4 regions of the Pseudomonas sp. R4-84 genome follow, and region 1 is predicted to be linked to each of the others. Evidence: predicted binding sites of a transcription regulator. Region 1 holds the regulator's gene; each other region holds the start of a gene.

Region 1 (4,551 bases):
CGTGATCATTACCCAGGGCTCGATGAAGGTGACCGGCAATACCGTCACCATCACCCGGACCCAGTCCGGCGACATCGACGTAGTGACATCCGTGGGCAACCTGGCGTACTTCGAACAGTTGCAGACCGCAGGCGACACCAAGCCTGTGCAGGGTTACGGGGTCACCATCCAGTATCACGCCGCCCAGGACCGCGTTGTATTGATCGACCGCGCCAAGGTCGTCGACAAGGACAACAACGTGACCCAAGGCGAGAAGATCGTCTACGACACGGTCAAGAAGCTGGCCAGCGCCGGCCGTGCCACTGGCAGCAAGGTGACCGAACAGCGTCCGCGGATCGACATGGTGATCCAGCCGAAAAAGAAAACCGACGAGCAGAAGGCGCAGTAATGGCAACTCTGAAAGCCCAGCACCTGGCCAAGAGCTACAAGAGCCGCCAGGTTGTGCGCGATGTCAGCCTGTCCATCGACAGCGGCCAGATCGTTGGCTTGCTCGGCCCCAACGGCGCGGGCAAGACAACCTGTTTCTACATGATCGTCGGGCTGGTTCAGGCCGACCAGGGCCGCGTACTGATCGACGACCTGGATGTCAGCCACCAGCCGATGCACGGCCGGGCGAAAGCCGGTATCGGTTATCTGCCGCAAGAAGCGTCGATCTTCCGCAAACTGTCGGTGGCCGACAACATCATGGCCATCCTCGAGACCCGCAAGGAGCTCGACAAGGCCGGCCGCCGCCAGGAATTGGAGAGCCTGCTGCAGGAATTCCATATCAGCCACATTCGCGACAACCTGGGCATGAGCCTGTCCGGCGGCGAACGTCGTCGCGTGGAAATTGCCCGCGCCCTGGCTACCGCGCCGAAATTCATTCTGCTCGACGAACCCTTCGCCGGCGTAGACCCGATTTCGGTGGGCGACATCAAGCAGATCATCCATCATCTCAAGGCCAAGGGGATCGGCGTGCTGATCACCGACCACAACGTGCGCGAGACACTGGACATCTGCGAGACCGCCTATATCGTCAACGACGGCCAGTTGATCGCCGAGGGCGACTCGGCCACCATCCTGGCCAACGAGCTGGTCAAGGAAGTGTATCTGGGCCACGAGTTCCGCCTTTAAGCCACGAAGCCTCAGGCGAAGGCCTGGGTGGCGCCGAATGTCCGATGACGACCCGTGGGGCACTCTCAATTAATTGAAGACGCCCCCTAGGCAAACACTTCAGTTTCAGGCATATAATTTGCTTAAGTTTGGCGCTCCGGCGCCCTGTAGTGGATGGCGCATGTGCGCCGGCAAATAAGGTGTTAAGCCCCTGCCATGAAACCATCGCTAGTCTTGAGAATGGGCCAGCAGCTGACGATGACACCGCAGCTGCAACAGGCCATCCGCCTGCTTCAATTGTCGACCCTGGACCTGCAACAGGAAATCCAAGAGGCCCTGGAATCCAATCCGATGCTCGAACGCCAGGAAGAGGGCGACGACTTCGACAACACCGATCCACTGGCCGACAATGTCGAGCAGAAAACCACCCCGGAAATCCAGGAACCAACCTACCAACAGGAAGCCGCCCCCACGGTGGACAACCTTGAGGATGGCGAATGGAACGAGCGCATTCCCAACGACCTGCCCGTGGACACGGCTTGGGAAGACGTCTATCAGACCAGCGCCAGCAGCCTGCCGAGCGGCGATGACGACGAATGGGATTTCACTACCCGCACGTCCGCCGGCGAGAGCTTGCAGAGTCATCTGCTCTGGCAATTGAACCTGGCGCCGATGTCCGATACCGATCGCCTGATCGCCGTGACCCTGATCGATTGCATCAACAACCAGGGTTACCTGGACGAGACGCTGGAAGAAATTCTCGAAGCCTTCGACCCCGAGCTCGACATCGAGCTGGACGAGATCGAAGCCGTCTTGCATCGCATCCAGCAGTTCGAACCCGCCGGCATCGGTGCTCGCAACCTGGGCGAATGCCTGTTGCTGCAGCTGCGCCAATTGCCCGCCAAAACCCCGTGGCTGGCCGAAGCCAAGCGCCTGGTGACCGATTACATCGACCTTTTGGGCGGACGCGACTACAGCCAACTGATGCGTCGCATGAAGCTCAAGGAAGATGAACTGCGCCAGGTCATCGAGCTGGTGCAAAGCCTCAACCCGCGTCCTGGCTCACAGATCGAATCCACCGAGCCCGAATACGTCGTCCCCGACGTAATCGTGCGCAAGCACAACGATCGCTGGCTGGTGGAGCTCAACCAGGAGTCGATGCCCAAGCTGCGCGTCAACGCCCAGTACGCAGGTTTCGTCAAACGCGCCGACACCAGCGCCGACAACACCTTCATGCGCAACCAGTTGCAGGAAGCGCGCTGGTTCATCAAGAGCCTGCAGAGCCGCAACGAAACCCTGATGAAAGTCGCCACCCAGATCGTCGAGCATCAGCGCGGCTTCCTGGAATATGGCGACGAAGCGATGAAGCCGTTGGTCCTGCATGACATTGCCGAGGCGGTGGGCATGCACGAATCGACGATTTCACGGGTGACCACCCAGAAATTCATGCATACCCCTCGGGGCATCTATGAATTGAAATACTTTTTCTCCAGCCACGTCAGCACCTCCGAAGGCGGCGAATGCTCGTCCACGGCCATCCGCGCGATCATCAAAAAACTGGTCGCTGCGGAAAATCAGAAAAAGCCGTTGAGTGACAGCAAGATCGCTGGTTTACTGGAGGCACAAGGCATTCAGGTGGCCCGCCGTACCGTCGCCAAATACCGCGAATCCCTGGGGATCGCACCTTCGAGCGAACGCAAGCGGTTGATGTAACAGGCCACGCCACAGCGTTCCAGTGGCAGGCACCCAGCCTGCCGCTTTATGCACTGGCAACGAAGGAGAAGCTGTATGCAAGTCAACATCAGTGGACACCAACTGGAAGTGACCGAACCCCTGCGCACCTACATCGGCGAAAAACTCGACCGATTGGAGAGGCATTTCGACAAAATCACCAACGTGCAAGTCATTCTGAACGTCGAAAAGCTGAAGCAGAAGATCGAAGCCACACTGCATATTCCCGGCGGAGAAGTGGTTGCCAATGCGGAGCATGATGACATGTATGCCGCGATTGACCTGCTGACCGACAAGCTGGATCGCCAACTCAAAAAGCATAAGGAAAAGACCCAGAGCCTCCTCCAGGGCGCAACCGGTCGTTAACCCCCCCAATCCATGATCCGACTAGAAACCATCCTGACCCCCGGCCGTTCCCAGGTGAACGCGCCGGGTGGCAGTAAGAAGAAAGCCCTCGAACAAATTGCCAACCTGATCCACCGCGAAGTGCCGGATCTGGAAATGCAGGACGTCTTCGAGGCCCTTATCGCCCGTGAAAAACTAGGCTCCACCGGTTTTGGCAACGGCATCGCCATTCCACATTGCCGCCTCAAAGGCTGTACGTCGCCCATCAGCGCGCTACTGCACCTTGAAGCGCCCATAGATTTTGACGCCATCGACGGCGCCCCGGTCGACCTGCTGTTCGTATTGCTGGTTCCGGAAGCGGCGACCGATGCGCACCTTGAGCTGCTGCGCCAGATCGCCAGCATGCTGGACCGCAAGGAAGTGCGCGAAAGACTGCGCAGCGCAACGAGTAACGACGCTTTGTATCAGGTTGTCCTGGACGAGCAGAACGGTCATTAAACATGCGCATGATCATCGTCAGTGGCCGCTCCGGCTCCGGTAAAAGTACCGCCCTCAATGTGCTCGAGGACAGCGGCTACTACTGCATCGACAACTTGCCGGCAGGCCTGCTTCCGGAGTTGGCCGAGCGCGCCCTGATCCACACCGAACTGGCGCAACCGCTGGTCGCCGTGTCGGTCGATGCCCGTAACCTGCCCAGCCACTTGTCGCGCTTCCCCGAACTGCTCGAGGAAGTGCGCAGCCGCCATATCCAATGCGATGTGCTCTACCTGGATGCCGACGAAGAAACCTTGCTCAAGCGTTTCTCCGAAACTCGCCGGCGCCATCCACTGAGCAATGCGAGCCGCTCCCTGGCCGAAGCGATCCATGACGAAAGCCAACTGCTCGGGCCCATCGCGGACCTGGCGGACCTCAAGCTCAACACCACGAACCTGAACCTGTATCAACTGCGCGACACCCTCAAGTTGCGCCTGCTGAACCAGCCAGAACCGGGTACGGCCTTTCTCGTCGAATCGTTCGGTTTCAAACGCGGAATGCCGGTAGATGCCGACCTGGTGTTCGATGTCCGCTGTTTGCCCAACCCTTATTGGAAACCGGAACTGCGCGAGCAGTCCGGGCTGGACCAACCGGTAATCGACTACTTGGCTGCCCAGCCGGATGTCGAAGAGATGTACCAGGACATTTCCAGCTACCTGCTTAAATGGCTGCCCCGCTTTGCCGCTAGCAACCGCGCCTACGTCACGATCGCCATTGGCTGTACGGGTGGCCATCACCGCTCCGTCTACCTGACCGAACGCCTGGGTCAGCTCCTGCAACAATCCCTGAAGAACGTCCAGGTTCGCCACCGCGACCTCAGCTAAAGGATTCACACCGCGATGCCTGCTC
Region 2 (4,551 bases), 2.6 Mb from region 1:
CCAGGGTGTTCTGCAGCGTGGTGCCGAAGCCGTTCAGGCCAGGCGTGCCGACTTGTGGCGCGCCGCTGGCAGCGGTTTCCATGAACAGGTTGTTACCCACCGCTTGCAGGCCGGCCGGGTTGATGAAATCGGCGGTCTGCAGGTTGCCGATCACCTGGGAGGCCGGGTTGCCCGCCACGGTGATGGACACGGTGCCGTCGCGGCCCACGGTGAAGGTCTGGGCATCGTTCGGGATGATGATGGCCGGTTCCAGGGCGAAACCACTGGCGTTGACGATCTGGCCATTGGAATCGAGGTGGAAGGTACCGTCACGGGTGTAGGACGTGGTGCCGTCCGGCTGCAGGATCTGGAAGAAACCGCGACCGTCGATGGCCATGTCCAGCGGCTGCTCGGTGGTCTGCAGGCTGCCGGCGTTGAAGTTTTTCTGGGTGCCGACGATGCGCACACCAGTACCCACTTGCAGGCCCGACGGCAATTCGCTGTCCTGGGTCGACTGGGCGCCTGGCTGGCGTTTTACCTGGTAGAGCAGGTCCTGGAACTCGGCGCGATCACGTTTGAAACCCGTGGTCGAGACGTTCGCCAGGTTGTTGGAAATGGTGGACAGGTTTGTGTCCTGGGCGGACAGACCTGTTTTGGCAACCCAAAGAGCCGGAAGCATTCGATTCTCCTCTCACGCCTGTTTTTCGGCGCAGCGCTGTAATTAGTGATTAGATCTGCAAGACCCGAGCCATGGCCTCATCGCCTTCTTTGGCGGTGTTCATCATCTTGACGTGAAGCTCGAACTGCTTGGCCAGGGCCAGCACCGAAGTCATTTCATCCACGGCATTGACGTTGCTCGCTTCCTGGAAGCCCGACACCAGTTGTACGTTGGCATCGATGGGCGCGGGCTGGCCGTCCTTGGTGCGGATCGAGCCGTCGAGGCCCTTGGTCATGTTCTTGAGGTCAGGGTTGACCAGTTTGATTCGGTCCACCTCAGCCATCACCCGCGGGCCTTCGCCCATGGCGCGAATGCTGATGGTGCCGTCCTGGCCAATTTCGATTTTCTGCTCCGGTGGCACGGCGATCGGACCGCCATTGCCCATTACCGGCATGCCGTTGCCGGCCCGCAGCACACCCAGGGCGTCAACGTTGAGGCTGCCGGTACGCACGTAGCTTTCACCGCCGTCGGGATTCTGCACGGCCATCCAGCCCGGTCCGCTGACCGCCACGTCCAGGTCGCGACCGGTTTCAACCAGCGCTCCCGGGGTAAAGTCAGTGGCAGGCCGTTCGGACATGGCAAACGCCCGCGCCGGAAAGCTGTCGCCGAACACCGGCATCGAACGTGCCTGCTCCAGGTCTTTCTGAAAACCATTGGTGGAGATGTTCGCCAGGTTGTTGGCATGGGCCCGTTGCGCCAGTGCGTTCTGGCTGGCGCCGGTCATTGCCACATAAAGGTACTTGTCCACTGTCGTTCCTCTGCATGCCGGACGTTTGCCGCCCACTGCTGTGTTGCACAGCCTTAAGCAAATTGCAGACCAACTTATTTCTGACGCTGGTGGGGCCGGTAAATAAAGGACTTGGCGGAATTGAAAGGGATTATGGAAACGTATCGAAGACGAAAAACCGGCGGTGTCGTGCCGCTTACGGCAAGTGTCCGCCTAACCTGATCAAATAGACGCCCCGTGGCGAGGGAGCTTGCTCCCGCTGGGCCGGTCCGACGCCTCGGGCGTAGCGGCTCCACACTTTTGGCGATTGCTACCCAACCGAGCGGGAGCAGCTCCCTCGCCACGAAGCGTCTATCATCACATGCCGGGTTCTTTGCCCACCTCATACTCACGCAACTTATTGGCAATCGTCGTATGGGAAACCCCCAGCCGCTTGCCCAGTTGCCGGCTGCTCGGGTGTTCGGAATACAGGCGCTCGAGCACGGCCTTCTCGAAACGGCCGACGATCTCGTCCAGCCCTCCGTCGAGGGAAAAGTCACCGAGGGGTTGGCGTACGCCGTAGTCCGGCAGGCGAATGTGTTCGGCCTTGACCTTCCCGCCGTCGCATAGGGAAACGGCCTGGAACAGCACGTTTTCCAGTTGCCGGACATTGCCTGGCCAGTGGTAGTGACTGAGCCGGTCCATCGCCGCTGGGGCCAGTCTTGGCAGTGGGCAGCCAATCTGGCGACTGGCCTGGTCGAGGAAATGCTCGACCAGCGGGGCCAGCCCGTCGAGGCATTCGCGCAGCGGCGGGATGTGCAGAGAAAGCACATTCAGGCGATGGTACAAATCTTGACGGAATTCTCCCCGGGCACAGAGTTCGGACAAATCGACCTGGGTCGCGCAGATTACCCTGACATCCAGGTAGACCTCTTCGTCACTGCCTACGCGGCGGAAGCAACCGTCCTGTAGGAAACGCAGCAATTTCACTTGCAAGCGCGGACTCATTTCTCCGACACCGTCGAGAAACAGCGTACCGCCCGCCGTCAGCTCCAGCAGCCCGAGCTTGCCTTCGGCCCGCGCCCCTTCGAAGGCGCCGGGCCCGTAGCCGAACAGTTCAGTCTCGGCCATGGACTCCGGTAATCCGGCGCAGTTGAGCGCCATCAACGGCGATTGCCCCCGTGGGCTTGCCAGGTGACAGGCACGGGCCAGCAATTCCTTGCCGGTTCCGGTTTCGCCTTCTATCAATAGCGGCGCGTCCAGCGGCGCCATGCGCCGGGCCTCGCGGACCACCGCCGCCATTACCTTCGAACTCTGGAAAATACTGTCGAAGCCGCGCAGTTCCTGCTTGCGCACGTTATAGATGCGCTCGCCTACCCGGTCGGCGCGGTGCAAGGTCAGCACCGCGCCGGCCATCGCCTCGCTGTCGTCGTGCTCCGATTGCAGCGGCGCGATGTCCGCCAGGAACACATCGCCCTTGACCTTGACCCGCAGGCCATTGATCCGAGATTGGTTGGCGCGCACCAGTTCCGGCAGGTCGAAGTCCTCGGCGTAGCGGGACAAGGGAATCCCCGGCACCTCGTCGACCCGCACCCCGAGCAACTGCGCCGCCGCCCGGTTGGCCGCGACGATGGAGCCGCCCATGTCGATGGACAACACCGGAAACTCCAAGGCGCCAAGCAAGGCATTGAGCTCCATGTGCCGACGCTCGCTCGGCATCAGCCCTACGCGCTTGACGCCGAACACCCCGGCGATGCCTTCGAACTTCGGACGCAACGCCTGGAACTGGATGTTGATCAGGTTCGGGCAGTGCAGGTAGATCGCATTGCCATGCTCGCCACCGACCTCGCCCCGGGCGACGTTGATGCCGTATTCCACCAGCAGATTGAGAATGTCCCGCAGGATGCCGATGCGGTTCTGGCAATGGACTTTGATACGCATGAGAGGCCCGATGCTGTTCACTTAAGGTTTGTTTGATTCATTGTGGCGAGGGAGCTTGCTCCCGCTGGGGCGCGAAGCGGCCCTGTTTTTTTGGGGCTGCTGCGCAGCCCAGCGGGAGCAAGCTCCCTCGCCACGGTTTTCTGCGCTGCGGCGCAAATAGCCGTCAAGATTATGTGACAGTTTGAGAACCTTTCCCAGCCGAAAATACCTGCAACACCGAGACTCGCCAGAATACGTAACGGAAACTTTACATTTTGTGCATGATTGGCGGTTGTTCGGCCAGCTAGCCCTGCTGCGCCTGCCCCTGGTTTGGGTTATCCCTTATGCATCGCTGGAGATAACAACAAAACAAATTTTCCCCTTGAGGGATATCAGCAGGAGAGCAGCATGAAGCAGACGCAATACGTGGCCCGCGAGCCCGATGCGCAAGGTTTTATCCACTACACCGCTGAAGAACACGCAGTGTGGAACACGCTGATCACCCGCCAGCTGAAAGTCATCGAAGGCCGTGCGTGCCAGGAGTACCTGGACGGTATCGACAAGCTGGGGTTGCCCCATGACCGCATCCCGCAGCTGGACGAAGTCAACAAAGTGCTGGGCGAGACCACGGGCTGGCAGGTCGCCCGGGTGCCCGCGCTAATCCCTTTCCAGACCTTCTTCGAGTTGCTCGCCAGCAAGCAGTTTCCGGTGGCAACCTTTATTCGTACCCGTGAAGAACTGGACTACTTGCAAGAGCCGGACATTTTCCACGAGATCTTTGGTCACTGCCCTCTGCTGACCAATCCCTGGTTTGCTGAATTTACCCACACCTACGGCAAACTCGGCCTACAGGCCTCCAAGGAAGAACGCGTCTACCTGGCGCGTCTGTATTGGATGACCATCGAATTCGGCCTGGTGCAGACGCCGCAAGGCCGGCGCATCTACGGCGGCGGCATTCTCTCGTCGCCCAAGGAAACCGTGTACTGCCTGTCAGACGAGCCGGAGCATCAAGCCTTCGACCCGCTGGAAGCCATGCGTACGCCTTATCGCATCGACATCCTACAGCCGGTGTATTTCGTGCTGCCCGAGCTCAAGCGCCTGTTCGACCTGGCCCACGAGGACATCATGGGCATGGTCAAGCGCGGGCGGGAACTGGGCCTGCACGCACCGAAATTTCCACCGAAAGCCGCGTGAACCGCTGGTTTTGATTCCAATTGAGTCTGTTGCG
Region 3 (4,551 bases), 1.2 Mb from region 1:
CTCGGTGCTCGCCCAGATAAACGCCTTGCCAGGTACCCAACGCCAACCGTCCCGCCGTCACCGGAAGGCTGAGCTGACATCCCAGCACACTGGCCTTGAAGTGCGCCGGGAGGTCGTCCAGGCCTTCGTCGTTGTGCTCATAGCCGGCGGTTCCTTGTGGGATCAGCCGATTGAAAAATCGTTCGAAGTCTCGACGTACCGCCGGATCGGCGTTCTCGTTGATGGTCAACGAGGCCGAGGTGTGCTGCAGCCACAGATGCAACAGACCGACACGACATGCCTTGAGTTCAGGCAGGCCGGCGAGTAGCTCGTCCGTCACCAGATGAAAGCCCCGGGGCCTCGCCCGCAGGGTTATCAGCGTCTGTTGCCACATACAGATCTCCGCACGTTCGGCGCGCATTCTAGCGCGCTCTGGAAAAAAACAAAGGGCCTAATATTCCTGCCTCGATGTAAGTCTTTGGCGGTAGAAAAACCCATGTCATATACACAACAAAAGGCGTCGGAAAAAACCGGCGAACCTTGTGAGCAATGACAAATTCCAGACAAAAAAATGCCCGGCGAACCGGGCATTTTTTTTGCGCGTTGCTTACAGGTTGTAACCACGCTCGTTGTGCTGGGCCAAGTCCAGGCCCACGGCTTCTTCTTCCTCGGAGACACGCAGGCCCATGACGGCGTCCAGTACCTTGAGAATGATGAAGGTCACGACCGCGGTATAGATCACGGTGAAACCCACGCCTTTGAATTGAATCCACACTTGTGCGCCGATATCGGTCACGGTGCCGAAGCCACCCAGTGCCGGTGCAGCGAATACACCGGTCAGGATCGCCCCGAGGATACCGCCGATGCCATGTACGCCGAAGGCATCCAGGGAGTCGTCATAGCCGAGCTTGCGCTTGAGGGTGGTGGCGCAGAAGAAGCACACCACGCCCGCCGCCAGGCCGATGACCAAGGCGCCCATCGGGCCCACGGTGCCGGCAGCCGGGGTGATTGCAACCAGGCCGGCCACCACGCCCGAGGCAATGCCCAGCGCGCTTGGCTTGCCGTGGGTGATCCACTCGGCAAACATCCAGCCCAGTGCCGCGGCAGCCGTGGCGATCTGGGTGACCAGCATCGCCATGCCGGCAGTGCCGTTGGCCGCGACGGCGGAGCCGGCGTTGAAGCCGAACCAGCCTACCCACAGCATGGCCGCGCCCATTAGGGTGTAACCCAGGTTATGCGGTGCCATTGGGGTGGTCGGGAAACCTTTGCGCTTGCCCAATACCAGACAGGCTACGAGACCGGCGATACCGGCGTTGATATGCACCACGGTGCCGCCGGCGAAGTCCAGCACGCCCCAATCCCACATCAGGCCGCCGTTGCCGGACCAGACCATGTGCGCAATCGGCGCATACACCAGGGTGAACCACACGCCCATGAAGATCAGCATGGCGGAGAATTTCATCCGCTCGGCAAAGGCACCGACGATCAGCGCTGGGGTGATGATGGCGAAGGTCATCTGGAAAGTGATGAACACCGCTTCTGGAAACAATGCAGCCGGACCGGTCAGGCTGGCCGGGGTGACGCCTGCCAGGAATGCCTTGCCCAGGCCGCCGATGAAGGAATTGAAGTTGACGACGCCCTGTTCCATGCCAGTGGTGTCGAACGCAATGCTGTAACCGTAGATGACCCACAGGACGCTGATCAGACCGGTGATGGCGAAGCACTGCATCATCACCGAAAGAATGTTTTTCGACCGAACCATGCCGCCGTAGAACAGCGCAAGGCCAGGGATGGTCATGAACAGGACAAGAATCGTGGCAGTCAGCATCCAGGCAGTGTCGCCGGAGTTGAGGACTGGGGCTGCCGCTTCTTCCGCCATGGCCAGGCCAGGCATTACGAAGGACAACAGGGCTCCTAGCCCTGCGAATTTACGCAGAGTCATATTGTTTTCTCCTGGGGCGTTGGGTTTGACGGCTTAGATAGCGTCGGTATCGGTTTCGCCGGTACGGATGCGAATGGCCTGTTCCAGATTGACCACGAAGATCTTTCCGTCACCAATCTTGCCGGTGTTGGCGGCCTTGGTAATCGCCTCGATGACCCGATCAAGATCCTTGTCGTCGATGGCGACATCGATCTTCACCTTGGGCAGGAAGTCGACCACGTATTCCGCGCCGCGATACAGCTCGGTATGGCCTTTCTGCCTACCGAAGCCTTTGACTTCAGTAACGGTAATGCCCTGCACGCCGATTTCGGACAGCGACTCGCGTACGTCGTCCAGCTTGAACGGCTTGATGATGGCAGTGACTAGCTTCATGAAACTCTCTCCCGAATTGGTGGACTTGCCCCAGGAAAACAAACCCGACTCAAGTCTAAGCGCAGTGCCTGGCTTTGTAACGCGTCGTCGGCCCAAGTTGCCCGACCGGTGCCAGCTGACTACTCCTGACGAAACTCCCCGCTCCGCCTGCTGCACTGCATTCGTCACAGCGACTGCATCAGTGCATGGGTCACCAGCCACTAAGCAGAAAGCTTGCCATCTGTACCCAACCCCCCTGATTTCAACCCTTTACCCGTTGCGCCGGCCTGCGCCGAACCACGAACCGCAGCGATACGCACAACAACGGTGCGGTGATGCCCGGGGCCGTGCGCGAAAAGCGTGCAACCCGAGCCGCGAATTGACTATAGACACTGCGTGATACACTGCCCGCCATTGTTTCCAGGACACCTGACATGCTCGCGCCCAAAGACCTCCTCGACGCCCTGAGCGGCCACGCCTCCCGCCTGTTGAGCGGCGACACGCCACTCCCCAAGAATGAAATCGAAAGCCAGTTCAAGGCCCTGTTGCAAAGCGGGTTCAGCAAGCTGGACCTGGTCAGCCGGGAAGAATTCGACAGCCAGATGGTCGTGCTGGCCCGGACCCGGGCACGGCTGGAGAGCCTGGAAGCCAAGGTGGCCGAGCTGGAGGCGCGACTCGACCCCAAGGACGAGTGAGCACCTCTTGCCAGGGATGCGGCGTTAAGCGCGTGATTTGTCCAAGGCCCACCAGATCATCCAAAGCGCCGGCAGGGGCTCGCCGCCTGTAACGGCAACTGAAAAACAACCGCCTGAATGGCGGTTGTTCATTCATGCCCCCACTTGCGCAACATCCTGCGAAAATTTGCCCCTTCAATTGCCCCGCCCTCTCAGTTTCCCCGGACTAGTCTTCAAGAGCCGCAGGATGCGGCTCTCCATCAGTCAAGGAACGCTTCATGTCGCTCGCCATCGTCCACAGCCGCGCCCAAGTGGGGGTCGAAGCCCCTGCCGTTACCGTTGAGGTTCATCTGGCCAACGGCTTGCCGTCACTGACGATGGTCGGCCTGCCGGAGGCGGCGGTGAAGGAGAGCAAGGACCGGGTGCGTAGCGCGATCATCAATTCAGGGCTCAATTTCCCGGCGCGGCGCATCACCCTGAACCTGGCGCCAGCGGATCTCCCCAAGGACGGAGGCCGGTTCGACCTGGCGATTGCCTTGGGAATCCTGTCGGCCAGCGTGCAGGTGCCGACCTTGATGCTGGACGACGTGGAGTGCCTCGGCGAACTGGCATTGTCCGGCGCCGTGAGACCGGTACGCGGCGTGCTCCCCGCGGCGCTGGCGGCACGCAAGGCTGGACGCATGCTGTTGGTACCCCGGGCCAACGCCGAGGAAGCTTGCCTGGCGTCGGGGCTGAAGGTGATCGCCGTGGACCATCTGCTCGAAGCAGTGGCGCATTTCAACGGCCACGCCCCAGTCGAGCCTTTTGTGTCCAACGGGCTGCTCTCGGCCAGCAAGCCCTATCCCGACCTCAGCGAAGTACAAGGTCAAGCCGGAGCCAAGCGCGCCTTGCTGATCGCGGCAGCGGGAGCTCACAACCTGTTGTTCAGTGGCCCACCCGGTACGGGCAAGACGCTGCTGGCGAGTCGTTTGCCGGGGTTGCTGCCACCGCTGGCCGAAAGCGAGGCCCTGGAGGTCGCGGCTATACAGTCGGTTGCCAGTTGCGTGCCCTTGAGCCATTGGCCGCAACGGCCGTTCCGCCAGCCACACCATTCGGCGTCCGGCCCTGCCCTGGTGGGTGGAGGCTCCAAGCCGCAACCGGGGGAAATCACCCTCGCCCACCACGGCGTGCTGTTCCTGGACGAGCTTCCAGAGTTTGATCGCAAGGTATTGGAAGTCCTGAGGGAGCCCTTGGAGTCGGGGCATATCGTGGTTTCGCGCGCCCGCGATCGCGTGCGCTTCCCGGCCCGCTTCCAGTTGGTAGCGGCCATGAACCCCTGCCCCTGTGGATACCTTGGCGAGCCCAGCGGCCGCTGCTCGTGCACACCGGACATGGTGCAGCGCTATCGCAACAAGCTGTCCGGCCCCTTGCTCGACCGCATCGACCTGCACCTGACCGTGGCGCGGGAAGCCACGGCGCTCAATCCCAAAGGCGAACCGGGTGACGACACCGCCACCGCGGCCGAGCGGGTGGCCGAAGCCCGGGAACGCCAGCAAACCCGCCAAGGCTGTGCCAACGCATTCCTCGATCTACCGGGGCTGCGCCGCCATTGCAAACTGTCCTCGA
Region 4 (4,551 bases), 580 kb from region 1:
GATACTCAGCGGGTCGTCCTCAGCATCGTCCGGGTGACGGATGTCGATGATGATCTGACCGGCCAGCGCTTCGCCGACTTCTTCAATCTGGATGTCCTGGCCCAATTCGTCGATGACCCGATCGATCGGTACCAGCCTGGCGTTCTCGATCGCGCGCTCGAGTACCGCCATGTCGAATTCTTTCTCTTCATGCTCCACGCGCCCGCGCTTGGCCGCCGTCTTCGGATTGACCGAGATGACCCCGCAGTACTCGGGCATGTGCCGGGCGAAATCGGCGGTGCCGATCTCGTTCGCCGTGTCGATGATGTCCTGCTTGTGGCTGGCGATCAGCGGGCGCAGCACGAGTTTCTCGGTCACGCAGTCGATCACCGACAGGTTCGGCAGCGTCTGGCTCGATACCTGGGAAATCGCCTCGCCGGTCACCAGCGCGTCGATGTGCAGGCGGTCGGCGATGCTCGTCGCGGCACGCAACATCATACGCTTCAAAATGACGCCCATATGACTGTTATCGACTTTGCCGAGAATCTCGCCCAGGACTTCTTCGAACGGCACGCTCACAAATAACACGCGCTGGGAGCTGCCGTACTTCTTCCAGATGAAGTGCGCCACTTCCATCACGCCCAGCTCATGGGCGCGCCCGCCGAGGTTGAAGAAGCAGAAATGGCTCATCAGGCCGCGACGCATGATCTGGTAAGCGGCGACGGTGGAATCGAAGCCACCGGACATCAGCACCAGCGTTTGCTCCAGTGACCCTAACGGGTAACCGCCGATGCTGTCGTGCTGGCTGTGGATCACGAACAACCGCTGGTCGCGAATTTCGATGCGCACTTCAACCTGCGGATCTTTCAGCGAGATCCCGGCGGCGCCGCACTGCCGGCGCAATTGGCTGCCGACATAACGTTCCACATCCATGGAACTGAACGGGTGCTTGCCGGCGCGCTTGCAGCGGACCGAAAAGATCTTGCCGGCCAGTGCATCACCATAATGGAGCATGCACTTGGCGAGGATATCGTCGAAGTCCCCCAGCGGGTACTCGTCAACTTGCAGGAAATGCGCGATGCCCGGCATGCAGCTCAGGCGCTCGGTCATTTCCTTCAGCAGCTTGGGTTCGCTGACGCGGGTTTCCAGTTCGAGGTTGTCCCACACACCGTTCACCACCACGGCCGGGTCCAGGTCACGGAGCACGGCACGGATGTTCTTGGCCAACTGGCGGATGAAACGCATCCGTACCGGGCGGCTCTTGATGGTGATCTCGGGGAAGACTTTTACGATTAGTTTCATGAAAACAGCGCGCGAACGGCCAGCCGAAAAAGGGGGGCGCGGATTATAGCGGAAATTGCTCAAGGTTTAACCAGTTTATGTGCAGATGGTTTTGCATGCACCAAAACGGGTCATTATCGAATGACGGCGCCACATTGCAGTGCGTTATTGTCTGACAATCTTTGATTTGCGCCTGTAAAAGCGTGGATTTGGTGCAAAAAACCCATGGTGGGGCACTGGCATGCAATTTGCTCCCTTGTGAGGCAGGTTGCCTTGGCAGAGTATTCGCGCCGGCATCACCCATATCTAAGGGCACTCCACTACCCGCCCGAAGCCACCCGGAGGACATATGTCGAAGTCGGTTCAACTCATCAAAGATCATGACGTCAAGTGGATTGATCTGCGCTTCACTGACACCAAAGGCACTCAACATCACGTGACCATGCCGGCCCGTGATGCGCTGGACGACGAATTCTTCGAAATCGGCAAGATGTTCGACGGTTCTTCCATCTCCGGCTGGAAAGGCATCGAAGCCTCCGACATGATTCTGATGCCGGACGACGAAACCGCCGTCCTGGACCCGTTCACCGAAGAGCCGACCCTGATCCTGGTCTGCGACATCATCGAACCTTCGACCATGCAAGGCTATGACCGCGACCCACGCGCCATTGCCCACCGCGCCGAGGAATACCTGAAGTCCACCGGTATCGGCGACACCGCTTTCTTCGGTCCAGAGCCTGAGTTCTTCATCTTTGACTCGGTCAAGTTCAAGTCCGATATCTCCGGCTCCATGTTCAAGATCTTCTCCGAACAAGGTTCGTGGATGTCCGACCAGGACGTGGAAGGCGGCAACAAAGGCCACCGTCCAGGTATCAAAGGCGGCTACTTCCCGGTTCCACCGTTCGACTTCGACCACGAAATCCGTACCTCCATGTGCAACGCACTGGAAGAAATGGGCCAGACCGTCGAAGTTCACCACCACGAAGTGGCAACTGCCGGCCAGAACGAAATCGGTGTGAAATTCAACACACTGGTGAAGAAGGCTGACGAAGTCCAGACCTTGAAGTACTGCGTACACAACGTTGCCGACGCCTACGGCCGCACCGCGACCTTCATGCCGAAGCCTCTGTACGGCGACAACGGTTCGGGCATGCACGTGCACATGTCGATCTCCAAGGACGGCAAGAACACCTTCGCTGGCGAAGGTTATGCCGGTCTGTCGGACACTGCCCTGTACTTCATCGGTGGCATCATCAAGCACGGTAAGGCCCTGAACGGCTTCACCAACCCGTCGACCAACTCCTACAAGCGTCTGGTACCAGGCTTCGAAGCCCCGGTCATGCTGGCCTACTCGGCTCGCAACCGTTCCGCCTCGATCCGTATCCCTTACGTTAACAGCCCGAAAGCCCGCCGTATCGAAGCGCGCTTCCCGGATCCGGCTGCCAACCCATACCTGGCCTTCGCTGCACTGATGATGGCCGGCCTGGACGGTATCCAGAACAAGATCCACCCTGGCGATGCCGCTGACAAAAACCTGTATGACCTGCCGCCTGAAGAGGCCAAGGAAATCCCACAGGTTTGTGGCAGCCTGAAAGAAGCCCTGGAAGAGCTGGACAAGGGCCGTGCGTTCCTGACCAAGGGCGGCGTATTCAGCGATGACTTCATCGACGCTTACATCGCACTGAAAAGCGAAGAAGAAATCAAGGTTCGCACCTTCGTACACCCACTGGAATACGAGCTGTACTACAGCTGCTGATCCAGTAAGCGCCGCCACGCACGGCGTGAACTAAAGAGAGGCCTCCTTCGGGAGGCCTTTTTTATGGGCGCAGGATGCGTGCATGATGGTGCGCCGCTTCCCTTACAAGACGAGATCGCCAATGACTTCCCGCTTGAAGATTTGCCTCGCCCTGTCTGCCGCACTGCTGTGTTCCACAGCCGAGGCCAGCAACGCCCCCGACGCCCTGACGCCGTTGCTCAATGCCATCGGCGAACGCCTGCTGATCGCAGATCAAGTGGCATTGAGCAAATGGGACAGTGGCAAACCCGTAGAGGACCGTCCGCGCGAGCGCGAAGTCATTGCCGCCGCCGTGGCCCAGGCGCCCACCTACAAGCTGAACGGCGAGACGGTGGAGGCGTTTTTCGCCGCCCAGATAGAAGCCAACAAACTGGTCCAATACATCAACTTGTCCGACTGGGCCCTGGACGGCAAGGCGCCAGACCTGCCGCGCCCGGACCTGGTAGGCGAGATCCGCCCTAAACTCGACCGCCTGCAAAAACGCCTGCTGCAACAACTGGCCGACTTCGCGCCCTACCGCACCGATCCACAGTGCCCGCAATGGCTGGCCCAGGCCACCCACCACAACAAACAGCACCCGGTGCACCGGCTGGCCCAGATCCGGGCAACCGGCGGACTGTGTATATCCACAAAACCCTGAGGCCACACCCCCTTTCCCTGTGGGAGCGAGCTTGCTCGCGATGAGGCGGGCTCTGGGCTGGGCGCAACACTTTGGCCAACCGCCCACCGTGACCTATGCTGCAACTATCACCTCTTGTTTTCGGTCAATTTTTCCATGGGTCGTGGTTTCTCAATCTTCTTTTTGTTGCTGCTGACGCTGCCCGCCGCCGCGCAGATCTACAAATACACCGACGCCAACGGCAACACCGCCTACAGCAACCAGCCGCCCGACGGCGTGCCGGCCCAGGCGGTGGAGTTGCCGCCGCTCAACAGCGTTGAAACCCAGGCTCCGACCACCCCGGAAACGCCCGCACCTGCGCAAAACAACGACGCGCCGCGCAACGCCTACGACCTGCTGGAACTGACCGACATTCCCACCGATGAGGCCCTGCGCGCCAACAATGGCACTTTCACCGTCGGCGTTCGGACACAACCGCGCCTGCATAGCCCCCACCTGTTCAGGTTGCTGCTGGACGGCCAGCCCTATGGCCAGCCTAGCAATGTGCCACGGCTGCAATTGATGAACATCGATCGCGGCGAGCACAGCCTCGCAGTCCAGGTCATCGACGGCGAGCGCCTGGTGCAGCAGAGCGAAACCGTCACCTTCACCGTGCAGCGGGTACACGTTCCTTGAGCCGCTGGTTACTCGCCGCAGCCCTGCTGTTGAGCGCATCGCCGGGCCTGGCGCAGGTCTATACCTACATCGACGCCCAGGGCAATCGTGTCTTCACCGACCAGCCCCGCCCCGGCAGTGCCAAGAAACTGCAGCTATCACCGGGCAACCGGATGCAGGCGCCGCCCCCGGGTACAACCTCAACGGCGCCACCGGAGGAACC

Evidence for each region. Region 1 encodes sigma-54, which starts transcription at its own class of promoters, with help from an activator protein. Its sites were predicted from a motif close to ANTGGCATNNANNTTGCTNT; they were not measured.
Region 2: the regulator sigma-54 is predicted to act here: its motif matches at 1,500-1,519, upstream of M1D68_RS07445 (flagellar basal body rod protein FlgF).
Region 3: the regulator sigma-54 is predicted to act here: its motif matches at 2,495-2,514, upstream of glnK (P-II family nitrogen regulator).
Region 4: the regulator sigma-54 is predicted to act here: its motif matches at 1,496-1,515, upstream of glnA (type I glutamate--ammonia ligase).

What each region holds. Positions count from the first base shown of each region.
Region 1 covers NZ_CP096390.1:4,643,011-4,647,561, forward strand. Annotated here, with positions in the region: gene lptA (lipopolysaccharide transport periplasmic protein LptA) at 1-388, shown strand, start outside; gene lptB (LPS export ABC transporter ATP-binding protein) at 388-1,113, shown strand; gene M1D68_RS21230 (RNA polymerase factor sigma-54) at 1,309-2,805, shown strand; gene hpf (ribosome hibernation-promoting factor, HPF/YfiA family) at 2,881-3,189, shown strand; gene ptsN (PTS IIA-like nitrogen regulatory protein PtsN) at 3,202-3,666, shown strand; gene rapZ (RNase adapter RapZ) at 3,669-4,526, shown strand; gene M1D68_RS21250 (HPr family phosphocarrier protein) at 4,542-4,551, shown strand, end outside.
Region 2 covers NZ_CP096390.1:1,578,824-1,583,374, reverse strand. Annotated here, with positions in the region: gene flgG (flagellar basal-body rod protein FlgG) at 1-658, opposite strand, end outside; gene M1D68_RS07445 (flagellar basal body rod protein FlgF) at 708-1,445, opposite strand; gene M1D68_RS07440 (sigma-54-dependent transcriptional regulator) at 1,782-3,344, opposite strand; gene phhA (phenylalanine 4-monooxygenase) at 3,732-4,517, shown strand.
Region 3 covers NZ_CP096390.1:198,226-202,776, reverse strand. Annotated here, with positions in the region: gene M1D68_RS00845 (secondary thiamine-phosphate synthase enzyme YjbQ) at 1-373, opposite strand, end outside; gene M1D68_RS00840 (ammonium transporter) at 587-1,921, opposite strand; gene glnK (P-II family nitrogen regulator) at 1,955-2,293, opposite strand; gene M1D68_RS00830 (accessory factor UbiK family protein) at 2,707-2,967, shown strand; gene M1D68_RS00825 (YifB family Mg chelatase-like AAA ATPase) at 3,225-4,551, shown strand, end outside.
Region 4 covers NZ_CP096390.1:5,219,122-5,223,672, forward strand. Annotated here, with positions in the region: gene thiI (tRNA uracil 4-sulfurtransferase ThiI) at 1-1,281, opposite strand, end outside; gene glnA (type I glutamate--ammonia ligase) at 1,610-3,016, shown strand; gene M1D68_RS23585 (chorismate mutase) at 3,138-3,695, shown strand; gene M1D68_RS23590 (DUF4124 domain-containing protein) at 3,831-4,349, shown strand; gene M1D68_RS23595 (DUF4124 domain-containing protein) at 4,346-4,551, shown strand, end outside.